Regions from separate parts of the Desulfosporosinus acidiphilus SJ4 genome, predicted to be linked through region 2. Evidence: a T-box and tRNA genes for the amino acid it is inferred to sense, from the RefSeq annotation. Region 2 holds a T-box; the other regions hold tRNA genes.
The links. A T-box is a leader RNA that pairs with one kind of tRNA and senses whether it is charged. The one in region 2 lies ahead of thrS (threonine--tRNA ligase), so its partner is inferred to be a tRNA-Thr.

Region 1: it encodes a tRNA-Thr, which carries the amino acid that the T-box ahead of thrS (threonine--tRNA ligase) is inferred to sense. The anticodon was not compared.
Region 3: it encodes a tRNA-Thr, which carries the amino acid that the T-box ahead of thrS (threonine--tRNA ligase) is inferred to sense. The anticodon was not compared.
Region 4: it encodes a tRNA-Thr, which carries the amino acid that the T-box ahead of thrS (threonine--tRNA ligase) is inferred to sense. The anticodon was not compared.

What each region holds. Positions count from the first base shown of each region.
Region 1 covers NC_018068.1:3,199,360-3,202,799, reverse strand. Annotated here, with positions in the region: gene DESACI_RS14540 (hypothetical protein) at 756-1,028, shown strand; gene DESACI_RS14535 (hypothetical protein) at 1,221-1,433, shown strand; tRNA gene DESACI_RS14530 (tRNA-Thr) at 1,468-1,543, opposite strand; gene DESACI_RS14525 (MFS transporter) at 1,691-2,854, opposite strand; gene DESACI_RS14520 (phospholipase D family nuclease) at 3,238-3,440, opposite strand, start outside.
Region 2 covers NC_018068.1:135,921-139,360, reverse strand. Annotated here, with positions in the region: gene thrS (threonine--tRNA ligase) at 1-1,840, opposite strand, end outside; T-box leader at 2,090-2,305, opposite strand; gene ytxC (putative sporulation protein YtxC) at 2,390-3,265, opposite strand.
Region 3 covers NC_018068.1:482,919-486,358, forward strand. Annotated here, with positions in the region: gene rlmB (23S rRNA (guanosine(2251)-2'-O)-methyltransferase RlmB) at 1-166, shown strand, start outside; gene DESACI_RS24680 (hypothetical protein) at 270-431, opposite strand; gene sigH (RNA polymerase sporulation sigma factor SigH) at 456-1,106, shown strand; tRNA gene DESACI_RS02315 (tRNA-Thr) at 1,205-1,280, shown strand; gene rpmG (50S ribosomal protein L33) at 1,450-1,599, shown strand; gene secE (preprotein translocase subunit SecE) at 1,685-1,906, shown strand; gene nusG (transcription termination/antitermination protein NusG) at 1,949-2,476, shown strand; gene rplK (50S ribosomal protein L11) at 2,511-2,939, shown strand; gene rplA (50S ribosomal protein L1) at 2,990-3,440, shown strand, end outside.
Region 4 covers NC_018068.1:545,615-549,054, reverse strand. Annotated here, with positions in the region: gene DESACI_RS02680 (GGDEF domain-containing protein) at 1-467, opposite strand, end outside; gene DESACI_RS22940 (HD domain-containing phosphohydrolase) at 484-2,091, opposite strand; tRNA gene DESACI_RS02670 (tRNA-Thr) at 2,431-2,505, opposite strand; gene DESACI_RS02665 (hydrogenase small subunit) at 2,886-3,440, shown strand, end outside.

The DNA of each region.
Region 1 (3,440 bases), 1.9 Mb from region 2:
TGCTTAGGAAGGTATATTAATTGCGAACTGTGGATAACTACTCTCTGAACGCGTGCGGCAGCACGCCTTATATGCTTGGAGAAAGTTTAATTTTTGTCTGCATACTGCGAGAAGAGCTAATACGAGCCAAAACACTGTTTTCGTCCCCTAGTATAAGTGCATCATAGATGGTACAATTTACCTCATTACTTATTAACACAAATATGTCAATATATAGTATAATGTGTCGTAAGAACTCTATTCTAGTGCTATTCAAGAGACATAGAAATGAGGCATTGCGCTTGGGAACCTCTGGACGCGGAGGTTCTTTTGTTTTGCGTTCATTTCCAATAACTTACCAATGGCTAATAGGTATTAACATGCTATAATACGACTAAGGGTTATTCCCTTAAGTCTTTTTCATGTTACTCCTATTGCCCTCCGGGGACAGCAATTCGGAGGGGCTTTTTTCAAAGAGCTAGCCTAATTAACACCAAGGCAACTCTAAGATCGAATTAGACCTCCCTTAATGGGGAGGCCTTTTATTTAATATCTGACCTCTATGCCGCGAAGAAGTGTCACTGATACATGAGAATAGTGTTCATATTACTATTAGGCTGCCCCAATGGCATTATATATTCGAAGGTTTTGCAGGGTTATGACAGTATGTGTAGAATATTACAATCAAGGTGGAGGGCGGACCAATCACTTAGACCCCTTATTGACACAAATTAGTTATCGTGTTTGCTGATAACATCCTAAAGAGGGGGATTATTATGTTTGATTCAAGAGAAAATGGGATTCTAGCTAAGATTTTCGCCAATAGAGCTAAAATTGAGTCGTGGTTTGAGACCTTACAAAAGCCCAATACTTTTTGGCTTATTCCCTTATCCAGTAGAGGAATACTGCGTACTTTATTCAGATCTCAGAATGAGATTAGCTTTAATGAACTAGCAGAAATGAGTTCGGATAATCGTGAAGTAACCAGCATGTATATGCTTGAGTTAGAATCAATACTGGAAGAACACAAGTTGTTTATTTTAAATTAAATTCCTTCCGCGGCTCTATAGAGGGAAATTGCATTTTGAGAAACGAGGCGATTTGCAAGGAAAACGGTATGTTTTCTCTCAATTAGTGAAATATGGTGCTAATAGCTAGGGTCTTTGCTAATTGACGGAGTATGAGGTTTCTCCATATAATAGCATAAGAATAATGTATTATGAATGAAAGGACGTTGTTTTGTGTCGATTGCATTTAGCAAACCAGATATTAAAAATAAAAGGAAAAAACAATCTGTAGAATTAGATCATATGAATTTTGACTTGCAAGAAAGCATTTCTCCATTTGTTCCTTTTATCCAGAAATGTGCAGTGTGTCATTCCATCTGGGATTATTACAGTGAGATGACTGAATGCCCGAAATGCAAAACTAAATTTGAAGAAAAGATTAAATAAAAAAGAGCGCTTTTTGCGCTCTGTATTTGTTAGCTGGAGCCGATGGCAGGACTCGAACCTGTAACCTGCTGATTACAAATCAGCTGCTCTACCAATTGAGCTACATCGGCAATTAAAGTGAAGCAGATATTATTTTAACAAAACTAACGGTTAAGGTCAACCTTTTTAATAAATTATTTTTAAATATTATATCCATGGCCTGCAAATTTATGAGACTTGTTCCGCGTAAATTGTTTCAATGCAGACATAGTTTCCTGTTAGGCTTCTCTAAATAGGGGACTAAGCTTGTACATAGCTAACACGAAGACGGAACAAGCCAGGGCGATTATACCCATGAATGAAAACGAGAAAATTTTAGATGAATGATCTACCAAAATGCCCATAACTATGGGACCAAACGTAATACCGAGTGAGTATATCGATTGATAAAAACCCATAGCTGTGGATTTTTTATCCGCGTCAAAGCCTCTGACAGCAATGGCCATTAAAATTGCTGTTAGTATCCCTGCGCCAAAACCGCCGATCATTTGGAGCGGAAAGAACCAGATAGGATCAGGAGCAACAGCTACTCCTGCACAATACGCTGCCAGTAATACAAAACCCAAAGCTATATTATTCTTTTCGCCAAGGTTGCTCGAAGCCTCTGTACTGACGGAATAGGCGCCTATAATATTCATTACGCTAAATAAAACATAAATAGCGCCAAGTTGAAGCCCTGTCGCCCCTAGCTCTTTTGCAGTGCTGGTCGTAAAAGAATATACTGTTCCAAACATTAGAAACCAAACAAATCCGCCCAAAAGAGAGACCGTTAATAGTTTCTTATTCTTCATTACTTTCATAAGACTGGCGGCAGTAACATTCGTTCTGCCGCCAGTCTCGGGTTTAATAAAAAAAGAAAGGATGAAGCCGGTCATGCCAAAGACAAAACTTAAAATAAACAAGGAGCGGATACCGAACTGTTCGAACACACCACCGAGTAGAAAGGCAGCTAAAATACCAATGTTTTGCAAAGAGGTGATAAGGCCAATAGCCTTCGTACCTTCCTCTTTGCTATAGTACGAAGAGTAAAGTAACGTAAATGAAATCCATGTCGACGAGGCAGCCCCCGATAGAGCGTTAGCTACAAACAGCATGATAGGTGAACCAAACAGTATTATCATGATGGAAGATGTGCCGGCTAAGAAAGCCCCTATAATTATAAAAATTTTGTGATTGCCAATAATATCCGTCATGATTCCCAAAGGAATCCTTAAAAGAAGTTGGGTAACTCCGTATGCTCCAACTATTATTCCCACAACTGTTGCCGTAATTGAAAGGGAAAGCAAGTAGGGAGTAAGAAATGGTATGTAGACATACTGGGCAAACCAAAAAAGGACAGTGATTGCGGCTAATAGACTTCTTTTGAACTTTATGCCAGACATTTTTATGCCCCCTCAAGCGAATTAATTCATTTTAAAGTATAACATATAATGAAACTGTGTTTCATTAAAAATGGAAGATTTAGCAAAACCTTTTGAAGTATCATAATTAATATTAATCTATACTGCAGGAGTAGCGTAAAGAGTTGCAGTGTTACGATAAGCTCGCCCCCTTATCGTCATGGCTAAGGACGATAGTTGCACTTGTGCAAGAGGAAGAAGATACTGTCTTTGTACGTATAAGTCCTAACTTACTGAAAATTCGACTTGTCTAGGGTCTCGGCATATTACCGAAGCACTTGCAGAATTTAACTGAAGGTTACTCTTTCTATTACTGAAATAGTATGAAAAAGAGAGCTAAATCTTAATCGCTCTCTTTTTTGATCTTAAATCTCTTGATAATTCTTTTTATCATCCCACATCTGCTGAAATTCATCGGTCCATTTCGCCGCGATACCGGAATCATGGATAATAACTAGTACCTCATCATTTTCCGTCGAAGCATTTTGAGTATAGTTATATGATCCTGTAGTCAGGACTGATTTATCAATAATAGAGACTTTCATGTGCATTAATCCCGAATGAGTAT
Region 2 (3,440 bases):
CATCACCTTGACCATAACGGCGTACAGCAACTGTATCAGTTTCCGCTTCTTGATCCCCGACGACTAACGTATAGGGAATCTTTTCAGTTTGTGCTTCGCGGATTTTGTAGCCAACTTTTTCTTTACGGTCATCCGTTTCAACTCGTATATCCAATTCATTGAAACGAGCTGCTAAGGCTTTGGCATACTCCTGGTGACGCTCACTGATCGGCAGAATACGAACTTGAACGGGGGCTAACCATGTCGGAAAAGCTCCTGCATAGTGTTCTGTCAAAAGGGCAATAAACCGTTCAATACTTCCATAAATAACTCGATGAATCATCACCGGACGGTGCTTTTGTCCGTCTTCTCCAATATAGGTTAAATCAAATTTCTCCGGCATTTGGAAGTCGAGTTGTATCGTTCCGCATTGCCAAGTTCGATCTAAGCAATCTTTAACATGAAAATCAATCTTCGGTCCGTAAAAAGCTCCATCGCCTTCATTGATCTTATAATCCAAGCCTCTTTCTTCGAGGGCCGCCTGAAGTGCCCGAGTTGCGGTTTCCCAATCCTCATCTGAACCCATAGAATCTTCCGGCCTGGTGGATAGTTCCACGTGATATTCAAAGCCAAACACTTTGTAGAAAGTGTCCACCAGTTCTATAACTCCAAGGAGTTCACTCTTAATTTGGGAGGGAAGCATAAAGATGTGGGCATCATCTTGAGTGAAGTTCCGAACCCGCAGCAATCCATGAAGAGCACCTGACAACTCATGGCGATGGACGAGACCCAGCTCCCCAACTCGTAAGGGCAAGTCCCGGTAGCTGCGCAATTTAGTACGGTACATGATCATGCCGCCTGGACAGTTCATGGGCTTAACGGCAAAATCTTGGTCATCAATCTTCGTGAAATACATATTTTCTTTGTAGTGATCCCAGTGACCGGATTGCTCCCAAAGAGAGCGATTTAAAATTATCGGGGTCTTAATTTCTTGATAGCCCCGCTTACGATGCTCTTGTCTCCAGAAATCCTCAAGAGCATTGCGCAAAACCATTCCTTTAGGATGGAAGAAGGGGAATCCAGGGCCTTCGTCATGAAGGCTAAAGAGATCTAGTTCCAAGCCAAGCTTGCGATGGTCACGTCGCTTTGCCTCTTCTAATTTAAATAGATAGTCTTCGAGATCAGCCGCTTTTGCAAAGACTGTACCGTAAATCCGCTGCAACATCTTATTTTTCTCATTGCCGCGCCAGTAAGCGCCTGCCAAGCTCATTAATTTAAATGCTTTAATAATTGAGGTGGAAGGAATATGCGGTCCTGCACAAAGATCTGTGAAATTCCCCTGAGTATACATTGAGATCGTTGCATCCTCGGGGAGACCTTCAATTAGCTCAACTTTATAATTTTCTCCGAGTTTGCCAAAGTAATCCAAAGCCTCAGATCGCGCAACTTCCTTGCGCTGATAAGTGTAGTTTTCTTTGGCGAGCCTAACCATTTCCTTCTCAATTTTCTCTAAGTCCTCAGGTGTAAATACATGTTCAGAATCGAAGTCATAATAGAAACCCTTCGCAATGGCCGGTCCTATTCCCAACTTTGTCCCAGGGAACAAATTCTCTACCGCTTGCGCCATCAGGTGAGAAGTAGAGTGGCGAAGGACTTCCAGCCCTTCTTCACTGTCCAGCGTCACAATCTCTACGGACGCATTCTCCATTAACGGATAGGAAAGGTCTTTAAGATTGTCATTTACTTTTCCTGCGACAGCAGCTTTGGCCAAACCGCGTGAAATTGAGGCCGCCAATTCTGCCAGAGTCGTTCCCTTCTCAACCTCACGAATTGAACCATCTTTCAAAGTCACCTTAATCATTACGATCACTCCTAAAGTTTGTTGTTTCTGACAGTACATAAAGAAAACTTGGCTGGCAGCAAGCCGCAGGCGCAGGTGGTCTCTTCCCGCCATCCATGGCTTCAGAGACACTTGGCCATCCGTGGCCGGTGGCTGCCTAGTTGCACTTATGTCAGAGGACGAAGACACTGTCTTCGCACGTATTAACTCTTCTTGCAGTATACAACCAAAGGTTATACTTTCGGATAGTATAAAAAACCCTCGTCCCAAACAAGGGACGAGAGTTTACTCCCGTGGTTCCACCCAATTGAAAGGAATTTATCCTTCCGCTCGATCACCCTTAACGCGGGAAACGGCAGAGCTTACTTCTTTCAGCCTTGCACTCCAGGGTGGTCTTCACCTGAACCTTTGCGGGAAATGCTTGCAGCCACGGCATTTCTTCTCTAGCACCTAAGATCAGGGTACTTTCCCTTTCAACGATTTACGAATATAGCTTTAGAAATCAAATTTTCCGATACCAATACTATACCCAAAATAATAGTTTCATTATACAAAAAGCTTACTCGTTTGTCAAAAATCCTCACAAATTGAACAACCGCTGCAATCGCGGACTCTTTCTCCAAAAACACTTCGGATAGTCTGCAATGTATCTCTATATCTGTTGTTACGAATGTGCAAAGTAATCTGCCTTGGCGCGACTGCGATAAGAGCGCTGACAAGAAGGTCTTCGTAGCCTAAGTCATTTAAATTATCCAATTGATAATCTTCAAGATAGTCAAGGGTTATATCCTCCCCTTCGTTGTTAAAAAGATGAAACTCGCCTTTTGAGTTCATTCCCACATGCAGTTTCTCTAATTGGGGAGTTTGGGTATCAACAAAATGCTTTAAAAGCTGAATAAATTCCAGATATTCCTTTTCTATGATATATTCTTCAATGGCAAACTCTACCGCTTTAGTGACATCACGTTTGTACTCCTGTGCCCGGAAACTCAAAAAACCTTCAAGATCAAAAATTGGAGATTGATTCAAGCAGCTTAAGATCTGGGTTACTAACTTCGTTTTGCGGTTTACTCGATAGCCGCGGTCTTGGCCCAATCCCTTGTTCAAATATTCCAAAGCCTTGCTAAGAATTTCCCGATCTTTAGCCTCGACTAAATTATTCTTCTTTATGATTCCTTGTACTTGTTCCTTCTCCCAATAAAGCAAGATTGTTTCTGCCAGAGCATTGGCAAGATAGTATTGTTGGATTTTCTGGACCATTTCTTCATTATCAGTCTCTTCAAGAGACGTATTAAGAAACTTACATTGGATTAGCCAACGCCTTCCTTGTTTCCTTTCAATGATCTCTACCGGAAGCTGTTCACGTTTACCTAATTCACGTAAGCATTCACATATATTGTCATGGTATTTTTGTGTACCTAACCGTACGGAATGTTCCACTGGCATCCCCCCATACTAGAGTATATGACTTTGTTGAAGCCATATTTCGAATGGCCAATCTCTTGGACCCTTTCAAACAATAAATTTTTGAAAGATACCCTAGACATTCCATACTATTGCCAATATATAACTCCTTTATTCTTTCCCCCGGCGTTTGGTCTTCTCGAAACGTACTAAAAAG
Region 3 (3,440 bases), 350 kb from region 2:
TATTGTCATTGGCAGTGAAGGCAGGGGGATCAGCCGCTTGCTGAGGGAGAATTGTGATGAGCTTGTCAGTTTGCCTATGAATGGTAAGGTTACGTCCCTAAACGCCAGCGTTGCAGGCTCTCTCGTGCTTTATGAGGTTCTCAGGCAACGAAGATATTCTAAGTGAACTCGTTCGGCTAAAGCTGAATGACAGCAACTTATTTGAAGAATGTAAAAATTAGACTTGAAAGATTGGACATCACTGGTTATGATACTTCTAATGGATAAAGTCACTGTCTTATAATATTTGACTCCGAACATCCAATATCGTGTCTCAAATCCGGCCCATGCGACAGAACAACAAAAACTTCGCCTTGACGCTCTTCTTCAGGGTCGGGTATAATGAGAATGTTCCCGTGGACAAGGGCTAGGCGAGATTGCGTCTTCTTCATGACGACATTGTAGGGGGGATCAACTTGACTTTTCAAGCCCAACCAGAACTACCAGAGTGCGAAATCATCGACATTATCGTAGATGAAGAGATGGTTGAGCTTGCCAAGGAAGGCGACGCTGCTGCACTAGAGTATCTGATCAACAAATATAAGAACTTCGTTAGGGCAAAGGCTCGTTCCTATTTTCTCATAGGAGCGGATCGCGAAGATATTATTCAAGAAGGAATGATTGGACTCTATAAGGCCATAAGAGACTTTCGCGGCGATAAACTCTCATCGTTCAGGGCATTTGCGGAGTTATGTATAACCCGCCAGATTATCACTGCCATTAAGACAGCTACAAGGCAGAAACACATTCCACTAAACTCCTATGTCTCTCTCAATAAGCCGATATATGACGAAGATTCCGACCGGACGCTTCTTGATGTTATCTCAGGGACTCGTATTACGGATCCGGAAGAACTGATTATCAGCCGTGAGGAATTTGACGACATTGAAGAGAAGATGGGTGAGATCCTCAGTTCCTTAGAATGGAAGGTGCTGATGTCTTATTTAGAAGGGAAATCTTACCAGGAAATTGCTGTTGATTTAAAAAGACATGTGAAATCAATCGATAACGCGTTACAGAGAGTGAAGAGGAAACTTGAACGCTATCTCGAACGCCGGGATGGATAATTTTACATAGATTCCTGGTGAAATAAATACTTGCATTTCTCGACAAAAGATGTTAACTTATAAAAGTGTCAATCAGAGGAAACTCTGATAACCAAAATGCCAACGTAGCTCAATTGGTAGAGCAGCTGATTTGTAATCAGCAGGTTGCGGGTTCGAGTCCCATCGTTGGCTCCATTTATTTTGAAGCTTAAAGGCAGCACTGCTGTCTTTTTTATTTCGTCGCTAGCCGAGTTTTCTTTAGACACACTCGTCGTTTTCTTGACAGAGAAATCAACTTGTGATAAAGTACTTGAGTAATGGAATAAATGCAGGGATTTACTGTTTGTCTGGGAGGTGTTCGTGAATGCGTGTTGGCATTATTTTAGCGTGTACGGATTGCAAGCACCGTAACTATGCTACGATGAAAAATAAGAAAAATAATCCTGATCGTTTGGAAGTCCAAAAGTATTGTAAGTTCTGCAAAAGCCATACTCTCCATAAAGAAACCAAGTAATTTTTTTTTGTGACGTTTTAAACTGTACGCCTGGAAGCGTTGTCACAATGTCGAGGACACCTATGTCGTTTAAGGATGTGAAGTGATGGGCGCGTTGAAAAAACCAGCCAATACTCAGAAACAAGCAGATAAGACCAAAGAGTATTTCCGCGGAGTTCTGAGCGAATTAAAAAAAGTTCACTGGCCGAGCCGCAAACAATTATTGGCCTATACGGGCGTTGTTTTTGTTGCGGTGGGGATTGTTTCTATTCTCATGTGGGTTGTGGACGGCGGTTTAAGTATTGCCTTAACCAAGCTAGTGCCCTAAACTGCAAGTTTCCGCGGCAGTGTCTGAGGAGGTCCCTGAGAAATGGCGAAAGACTGGTTTGTTATTCACACGTACTCGGGTTACGAAAATAAAGTCAAGATGAATCTCGAAAAGCGCGTTGAATCCATGAATATGGAGGAGAAAATCTTTCGCGTTCTTGTTCCTATGGAAGATGAAGTTGAGTTCAAGAATGGGAAAGAAAAGGTGACAAAGCGCAAGGTTTATCCGGGATATGTTCTTGTTGAAATGGAAATGACGGATGATTCTTGGTATGTTGTTCGCAACACACCAGGAGTTACAGGCTTCGTCGGGACAGGAACAAAGCCGATACCGCTCCTTGACCAGGAGGTCATTCAGATTCTCCAACAAATGGGAATGGATGATCTGCGGGCTAAAATTGATTTCGAGGTTAATCAAACTGTCCAGGTTATTGCCGGACCGTTTAAAGACTTTGTTGGCGTAGTTCGCGAAATACTGCCGGATAAAGGCAAGCTGCGTGTGGAAGTATCGATGTTTGGAAGAGAGACGCCTGTGGAATTAGATTTCGGACAGGTACAAAAACTCGACTAAAATAGGAATTACTCTATCAAGGAGGTGTTAAACAATGGCGAAGAAAGTAATTGGTCTCGTTAAATTAGCAATCACTGCAGGCAAAGCTACACCGGCACCTCCGGTTGGTCCGGCTCTCGGTCAACATGGTGTCAATATTATGGCCTTCTGCAAAGAGTACAATGAGCGTACTAAGGATCAAGCTGGGCTCATTATTCCGGTGGAAATTACGGTTTATGAAGATCGTTCCTTTACCTTTATAACCAAAACGCCGCCGGCATCTGTTTTGCTCAAAAAGATGACCAATATTAATTCGGGTTCCTCTGAACCAAATCGTAAGAAGGTTGCTACGATTACAAAATCAAAAGTGCGCGAAATTGCGGACATTAAGATGAAGGATCTGAATGCTGCAAGCGTTGAAGCTGCTATGCGGATGGTTGAAGGTACTGCCAGAAGTATGGGTATCGATGTTGTTGAAGGTTAACAATTAATTGTGGGAGGGCTTGGCCCGCATAACCACAGGAGGTAAAAAGAATGGCTAAGGTTGGAAAAAGATATCAAGAGGCCGTAAAAGCCTTTGATCGCACAGGATATTACGAACCCCTTGAAGCATTCGCGATCGTAAAGGCTAATGCCAAAGCAAAATTTGATGAAACTATCGAAGTTGCTTTCAAGTTAGGAATTGACACTCGTCATGCGGACCAACAAATTCGTGGTGCTATTGTGCTCCCGCATGGAACAGGTAAAACCCGTTCTGTTTTGGTTTTTGCTAAGGGTGACAAGGCTAAGGAAGCTGAGGCAGCAGGTGCTGATTTTGTTGGTGCCGAAGACATGATCGCGAAGATTGAGCAAGGTTGGTTTGGATTTGATGTTGTCGTGGCGACTCCGGATATGATGGGAATGGTCGGTAAATTAGGTCGGGTACTCGGACCTAAAGGCTTAATGCCAAACCCCAAGACCGGTACCGTAACTCCGGACGTAACTC
Region 4 (3,440 bases), 410 kb from region 2:
GATAAAAATAGGACTATTTCCTCCCCACCATATCGATAAACTCGATCCGTAGCACGAACACAAGTTTTAATTGTTTTTCCTACCTTTTTGAGTACCATATCCCCAATAGCATGACCAAAGTGATTGTTGAAATCCCTGAAATTATCAATATCGAGAAATATAAGAGAGTAAACCCCATAATTTATTACTTTATTTATATCTTGGTCAAATGCCCTACGGTTAAGAAGTCCTGTCATATTATCCATGAGAAGGCTAGACTTTAATTGATAGTTAAGCCTTTTAATTTTATCAAGTTGTTTGTCATAAATGAGAAAGATAATGAAATTTGTTAGTCCATACAAAATCCCCATTATTAGGCAATGCAAAAACAGATTATTAAATAGAGGCTTATCCATAAAATACAAAAGTATTATCGAATAAAATATTCCGGTCAAGATCATAGCAATTAACAACCCTAATTTTCTCATACGTCCTCTCTCCCTCTTAAGTAATCGCCAAAAGTTTCTCTTCACATTGCAGAAAGGCTTCTACGACTTCCGGGTCAAAATGCTGATTTTTATCGGCGACAATTCTTTCGACAGCTTCTTGATGAGAGAGTCCTTTCTTATAAGATCTCTTCGATCGAATTGCGTCATACGCATCACAGAGGGCAAAAATTCTAGCTTCCAAGGGTATCTCCTCACCCGCGAGTCCCTCCGGGTACCCTCTTCCATTAAATTTCTCATGGTGATAGGCGCAGATGTTCATACCCATTTCAATGAATGACTCTGTCAAATGATATTTTTCAATTGTCTCTCTAAGAAGATTTTGGCCTGTTCGTACGTGTTTTTTCATTTCCTGATACTCTGCGTCCGTCAATTTACCCTCTTTTAATAAAACAGCATCGGGAACCGCTACTTTACCAATATCATGCAATGCTGCCGCGTAATAAAGATTATCTAAAAAGTCATGAGTAATAACCTTGTTATACCTTTTGGTGGTACTTAATTGTCGAGCTATGATCATGGCGTAATCCCTGGATCGTTCTAAATGTTTCCCTGTCTCTGAATCACGCCCCTCCGCCAGGGTTGCAAGTGAAAAGACGATAGCCTTTTGTGTGTTAATCGTCTTTTTCACCACTGAAAAAGTGGTGAAGATACTCAATATGATTAAACTGAGAAAAACCACACATATAGCTCCGAACAGGTAAATGAATTTACCTAAAGTTACCTTTAACAAAGGTAATTGATGATATTCGGCAATAATAAATGGTTGGTCAGAAAAGACTTTTACCCAAGAATAATGGATCATTTCCAAATCAGTCACTGGATACCAACCCTTGTTACCTGTTAAATCATAACCTAGTCTTTGAACGTTAAGCAATCCAGTCTTCTGATCGAGGAAAATGTCAGCACCATAATCCGTTTGCAGAAACAACTGCGTGTTAGGTAAAACCTCAAATACGTTCATTAAATCGATATCGATGAACAAGACACCTTTCACAGAACGATCATCGTAGATAGGCATAGCAAGTGTCATTAATACCCGTTTTGTGGTGTTTGCCCCTTCTTTTACCGTCCCATAATAGATTGGAGAAAGTGTTTCCTGCCCTTTGTTCAAGGTAATCGCTTTTTCGAAAAGTTTCCTATGTAGTTCTTCATTGCTCATACCATCGGACCAAGTGGATTTTCGTTTCGTTGATCCTTCCACTTTTAACGTCTCAGCACCCGACAGATTTGTGACGGTCATTTGATATAATTTTTTGCTATCCGAAAAACTCGAGAGTAGTTTCTCTGCCCCACTTCGTTTTGAAGGATTGAAGTTCTCATTAAAGTAAGATTTCACATTTGGTAATGACAAAATAAAGTCTAAGTCTCTCCGAAAATCCAAAAAATATTCGCTGATATTCGTTTTGCCTGAAGCAACTTCGGCCATAGTTTTTTGACTTCTCCACTGCTCTTCCTCTTCATAGACCTGCCTCGTCCCAAAGTATAGCGATATTCCAAAGATAATTAGCAAAAGGAGAATAACTAAGAGATAGACCAAGTTTTGTCGGATTAACTTCCGTATTATAAATGAATCCTCTCCTGGCTGAGTTGAGAAACGTTTCATAGTGTTAATCCTTTCAGTTAACGTATATTACCAAAGGTTCCCATTGACAACCATAGTATAACTGTTAATTATGACTAAGTTATGAATTACTTATAAAAAAGTCTCAAAAAACTGGAATTTTATCTAAATTTAAAACACTAAAACATCTAAAATTCATTATTATTTCACAACAAATTCATACAAATTTGTAATTAGCTTCCCATCCTCTTATAATATGGGAAAGGCCAATGCTGAACCTAAAAATTTAGCTGAGAACCGGGTTGCAGTACTCGACTCTTATTTGCGCAAAAAAGCCTAAAGAAAAAACCCCGCAATCTCTTGCGGGGTCTACCTTTCCAGTGGAGCCGATGGTCGGAATCGAACCGACGACCTGCTCATTACGAGTGAGCTGCTCTACCTCTGAGCCACATCGGCATAAAAATGTTGAGTTAATTTCATTCTCATCAAGAGCAACTCATTTTTCCCAAAATTGAGCAACTCATTGCGACTTAGACAGTATAACACAAGTCGATTCGTTTGTTAAGGCTATATAAATATTTTTTAGTGATTCTCCTAATCCCCTAATTCTCCCAATTCCCCTAGTCTATTTAACTACAGAAAACCTAATTTCCGTTGTAGCAGAAGGTGCTTTATCGGTTGAATAAGGATCATCCCCACTGTTGCTGTAACAACTTGACTAAATAATAACTATTGGAATAGATGGATGATATGATAGATTGACAATTTAATTTTCATAGTATTGTACGTGTAAGCATTTCCTTTTTGGAAATAATACCCTCTCAGGGGGGTATGTCATGCTGGATCGTCGTGAGTTTATAAAACTAATCGTCAAGGGAGCTATTCTGGGTAACTTTTATAAACTTATTACCCCTCCCCTGGCTCAAGCAGTTACGGCAGGTGACGTTAAAAAGCTTCCGGTAGTAATGATTGAAACAGGTACTTGTACAGGAGACAGCATCTCCTTTGATAATATCTGGACCCCGACTTTTTCCGATATTCTTTCCAACATCCTTGATTGGCGCTACGATTGGAGCATGAATCAAGCTCAAGGGGATGCCGTTTACCAAGTTCTTCAAGATACGTATACCAAAATGCCTTACGAATACGTCCTTCTTGTCCAGGGAGCTATGATTCGCAGCGACGCCGGACATTACGACCATGTTGCCTACGAGCAGGGCAAACTCACCACCGGAATAGACCTGGTACGCCGCTTTGGCCTAAAAGCCAAATATGTCGTCGCTATAGGAAGTTGTGCTGCTTACGGGGGGCCGGTTTCCGGTTATCCCAATCCAACTCGGGCAACGGGAGTACAAAATATCCTTCCTGAGCGAAGAGTCATTAATGTCTCG